Regions from separate parts of the Agromyces sp. NPDC058126 genome, predicted to be linked through region 2. Evidence: riboswitches for the same ligand, from Rfam matches in the RefSeq annotation. Region 2 holds a riboswitch; the other holds the start of a gene.
The links. Region 2 has a riboswitch for thiamine pyrophosphate ahead of thiM (hydroxyethylthiazole kinase). Riboswitches for the same ligand answer to the same signal wherever they lie in the genome.

Region 1: it holds a riboswitch for thiamine pyrophosphate, as region 2 does, so the genes downstream of both, ACFVTR_RS11950 (ECF transporter S component) here and thiM (hydroxyethylthiazole kinase) in region 2, are expected to answer to the same signal.

The regions. Positions count from the first base shown of each region.
Region 1 covers NZ_JBHVTS010000003.1:611,195-613,388, forward strand. Annotated here, with positions in the region: gene ACFVTR_RS11945 (ABC transporter ATP-binding protein) at 1-509, opposite strand, end outside; gene ACFVTR_RS11950 (ECF transporter S component) at 527-1,162, opposite strand; TPP riboswitch at 1,201-1,310, opposite strand; gene ACFVTR_RS11955 (hypothetical protein) at 1,375-1,710, opposite strand; gene ACFVTR_RS11960 (DNA polymerase IV) at 1,720-2,194, opposite strand, start outside.
Region 2 covers NZ_JBHVTS010000002.1:559,897-562,090, forward strand. Annotated here, with positions in the region: gene ACFVTR_RS07805 (LVIVD repeat-containing protein) at 1-88, opposite strand, end outside; gene ACFVTR_RS07810 (dihydrofolate reductase family protein) at 396-977, opposite strand; TPP riboswitch at 1,086-1,181, shown strand; gene thiM (hydroxyethylthiazole kinase) at 1,172-2,080, shown strand; gene thiE (thiamine phosphate synthase) at 2,077-2,194, shown strand, end outside.

The sequences.
Region 1 (2,194 bases), on a different contig from region 2:
GCGGTGGGCTCGTCGAGCAGCAGGAGCCCCGGACGCATCGCGATCGCCCCCGCGAGGGCGAGCCGCTGCTTCTGCCCGCCCGAGAGCGCCGAGCTCGGGTGGTCGAGGGGCAGGTCGAGGCCGACGTCGGCGAGCGCCGCGCGGACGCGGGGCCAGATCTCGTCGCGCGGCACGCCGAGGTTCTCGCAGCCGAAGGCGACGTCGTCGCCGACCCGTGCGAGGATCACCTGCGAGTCGGGATCCTGGAGGACGAGTCCGGCGCGGCCCCGCGCCGCCGACGGCGCGACGCCGTCGACGGTGAGTTCGCCGTACTGCTCGCCCTCATCGTCGCCGCCGTGCACGCCGGCGAGGGCGTGGAGCAGCGTCGACTTGCCGGCCCCGGAAGGCCCGAGGAGGAGCACCCGCTCCCCCGCGTGGATGCGCAGGTCGAGCTGCACCACGGCGGGGCGGAGCCGGGAGGCGTGACGCCATCCCCAGCCGCGCGCCTCGACGGCGGCCGGGGACGACATCGACGATGCAGGCACGCTCACACCCGCTGCGTGACGTCCTGGCCCGCGGCGAAGCGACTGAGCGCCCCGGTCGCCGCGAGGGCGCGCACGAGCAGCCAGCCGACGAGGCCGGCGAGCACCGCGCCCGACACGACGACGGTGCCGAAGTAGAGCGCGAGGAACTCGGCCGACTTCTGCAGGTTGCCGGAGGTGAAGAGCTCGAGCGTCCACGCGGCTGCGCCGGCCGCGGCACCCGCGAGCATCGCCTGCGTCAGACCGAACCGGCGGTAGAGGAACAGCGCGAAGACGAGTTCGGCTCCGAGGCCCTGGGCGAGGCCCGAGTAGATCGTCTCGATGCCCCACTGGTTGCCGACGAGCGCCGAGACCATCGCGGCGACGAGTTCGACGAAGAGCGCGGCACCGGGCTTGCGGATGATGAGGCCGCCGAGCACGCCGCCGATGAGCCAGATGCCGACGGCGATGCCGCCGAGACCCGGCGTCACCGCGTCGGCGGCGACGAACCAGGCGTAGCCGATGTTGTTCCAGAACAGGAACAGGAGGCCCGTCGCGACGGCGATGACGGCCGCCACGACGATGTCGACGACGCGCCAGCGGAAGTCGCGCTTCGGCGCGGCCTCACGTGCGGACGGAGTGATGGGTGCGGTGGTGTGCACTGTCGTGCCCTTTCGATTCGTGGAAAGAGGCACGGGATATTGAGATGATCTGCCCTCCCTGCGCTGGCATGACCCAGATCAGGTTCGACGGTCGAAGGTTGAGAACCTTCCTCTCAGCCCGGCTCACCGGACTCCCGTGTTCGCAGACGAGTATACGCCGGACGAGTCGACCCGCGCCCGACGCGGCAGTCCGTGACGACGGTCGGAGGGCCTCAGCGCTTGAGCGCGCGGATGACCCAGCGCAGCGCCTTGCCGGTCACCCAGACGAGCGGCGTGACGACGAGGATCAGTCCGATCAGGTTCGGCTCGAAGCGCACCTCGCCACCGGCGCGGCCGACGTATGCGCCGAGGGGAATGGACAGGCCGCCGCCCCCGCCGCCGCCGGCCTGGTCGCCGCTCTCGTCACTGCCGCTGCCCGCGCCGAAGCCGTAGTAGCCGAGGGCCACGGGCACGACCTTGGTGCCGTCGAGGTCGACGGGCTCGCCGTACGAGGTCTTCACGCCGACGCCGGCGACGGTCTCTGCCAGTTCGAGTACGAGATCAGCCATGCCGCCACGCTACCCGCCGAACTGGGTTCGATCCACCCCTGTGCGCCCTTCGGCCGCCTCCGCTGCCTCGGCGCGTTCGGCGTCGAGGCGGGCCCGCCCTTCGGCGTCGACCGGCTTCCGGCGCATCGACGGCACCCGGGCGGCGCCCCCGTCGGCGCCGCCCGGCCGTACGAGCGCGGCCGGCCGCACGGCTCCGCGGCCGAATCGCGCGGTGACCTCGTCGACCGCGCGCTCGGCCTCGCGCCACTCCTCGTCGGGATCCCACAGCATGGCACCGCCGCCCGAGGGGCGCAGGTGCTCGGCACGCACGCCGATCAGCCGGATGCGTGCACCGTCGCCGAGCAGTTCTGGCAGGGCGGCCTGCGCCTCGTCGTAGATGCGACGCGCGACGTCAGTGGGTTCGCCCAGCGTGCGGGAACGCGTGACCGTGCGGAAGTCGCCGTAGCGGAGCTTCAGGACGACCGTGCGGCCGACGAGGCCGGCG
Region 2 (2,194 bases):
TGCCGCTCGTCGCCAGCCCGGCGTCGAAGAGACCCGCGGGCAGGTCGACACGGGGGTCGTCGTCGGCGACCGCCGCGGTGGCGGTCATCAGGGATGCGCCGAGCAACAGCGCTCCGGCGGCGGCGAGCGCGCGTGTTCGCGCTCGCGGGGGTCGGTGGTGGAATCTCATCGCTGGCCCTCATCTCGTCTGGAACTACGTCGTTGCAACAGAACGATCGAGCCCTCCGATGGACGCGCGGCCGCAACCCCGTGCTCGCGCGCGGCCCCGGAAGGCCGACCAATTCCCCCAACGTAGCGAGAAGAGGGTGGTCGCCGCAGCAGAAATCTCGAAACCGATGCGAGGGCCGGGCCGGATGCACCGCCCGGCCCTCGCGTCTCGGGATGCTCCGACCTTGCTAGGAGACCGACGGCGCCACGTCGTAGACGGCCTTCACGATGCCATTCGAGTAGGCCTCGTGCTCGACGAGGTCGAGCTTGGTGGTGAGCCCCGGGTCGTCGCCGAAGAGCCGCTTGCCGCTGCCGAGCAGCACGGGGAAGACGAGCAGGTGGTAGCGGTCGACGAGCCCGGCCGCGGCGAGCCCCTGCGCGAGCGTCGCGCTGCCGTGCACGATGATCGGGCCGCCGTCGCCGGCCTTGAGCTCGGCGACGTCGTCGAGGGTGCGCAGCACGTGGCAGTTCTGCCACTCGGGCAGGAGCGCCTCCTCGGTGAGGGTCGACGAGACCACGTACTTCGGCATCGCGTTGTACTCGGCGAAGTCGTCGACCATGGTCGGCCAGACCGGGGCGAACTCGTCGTAGCTGACCCGGCCGAGCAGCATCGCCGTGGCCTCGAGCTGCTCGGAGCCCTTGATCGCGTACGCCTCCTCGACGAACGGGACCTCCTTGAAGGTCCAGCCCGCACGCGGGTGCGAGCCGCCTCCGGGAGAGTCGACGACGCCGTCGAGGCTGATGAACTCGCTGACGATGAGGGTGCGCATGACGTGTCCTTTCGTGGCGACGGAGTTTCCGTCTCATTCTGACGTCGAACGGGAACGGCCGCGATCGACATCGACCCCGAAACATCCTCGGGCTGCACTAGGCTCGCTCGCAGTGACACGGGGTGCCGCGCGTGAGCGGCTGAGATCACACCCGTCGAACCTGATCTAGTTCGGACTAGCGAAGGGATGTCGCCATGAGCGCGCGCCTGCACGACCCTGCCCACTCGAGCGCACTGCTGCTCGATCGACTGCGCACGAGCCCGCCGCTCGTGCAGTGCATCACGAACACGGTGGTGACGAACTTCACGGCGAACGTGCTGCTCGCCACCGGCGCCGCCCCCGCGATGGTCGACATCGTCGGCGAGGCGGGCCCGTTCGCGCGCATCGCGAGCGCGCTGCTCGTGAACCTCGGCACGCCGAATCCGCAGCAGCGGGATGCCGCCCGCGAAGCGGTCGCCGCCGCACGCGAGGCGGGCACGCCGTGGGTGCTCGACCCCGTCGCGATCGGCGCGCTGCCGATCCGCACCGCGCTCGCGCACGAGCTCGTCGAGTTCGGGCCGACGGCGATCCGCGGCAACGCGAGCGAGATCCTCGCCCTCGCGGGCGGCGGCGCCGGCGGTCGCGGCGTCGATGCCGCCGACACGACGGAGGCCGCGGCCGGCGCCGCGGCGCAGCTCGCGGCCCGCTTCGGCGCGGTCGTCGCCGTCTCGGGCCCGGTCGACCTCATCACCGACGGCACGCGCACGGCTCGGATCGCGAACGGCGACGCCCTGCTCACCCGCGTCACGGGCGGCGGTTGCGCGCTCGGCGCGGTGACCGCGGCGTTCCTCGCGACGAGCGACGACCCCTTCGAGGCGACGGTCGCGGCGAACCTCGTCTACACCGTCGCGGCCGAGCTCGCGGCCGAGGGCGCGGCCGGCCCCGGCAGCTTCGCCCCGCGCTTCATCGACGCGCTCGCGGCGGTCGATGGGGCGACGCTCGCCGAGCGGGCACGCGTCACCGACTCGGGCGAGCTTCGCGAGGATGCCACGACGCCGGTGCCGGCCACCGGCGACGCCGCACTCGCCGCCGCCGCTGGCCCGACCGCAGGAGCCCGCGCATGACCGCCCGCACCGCCCTCGACCTCTCCCTCTATCTCGTCACCGACCCGGTGCTCTGCGGCGAGCGCGGCGTCGTCGACATCGTCGCCCGTGCCGTCGACGGCGGGGTGCGGGTCG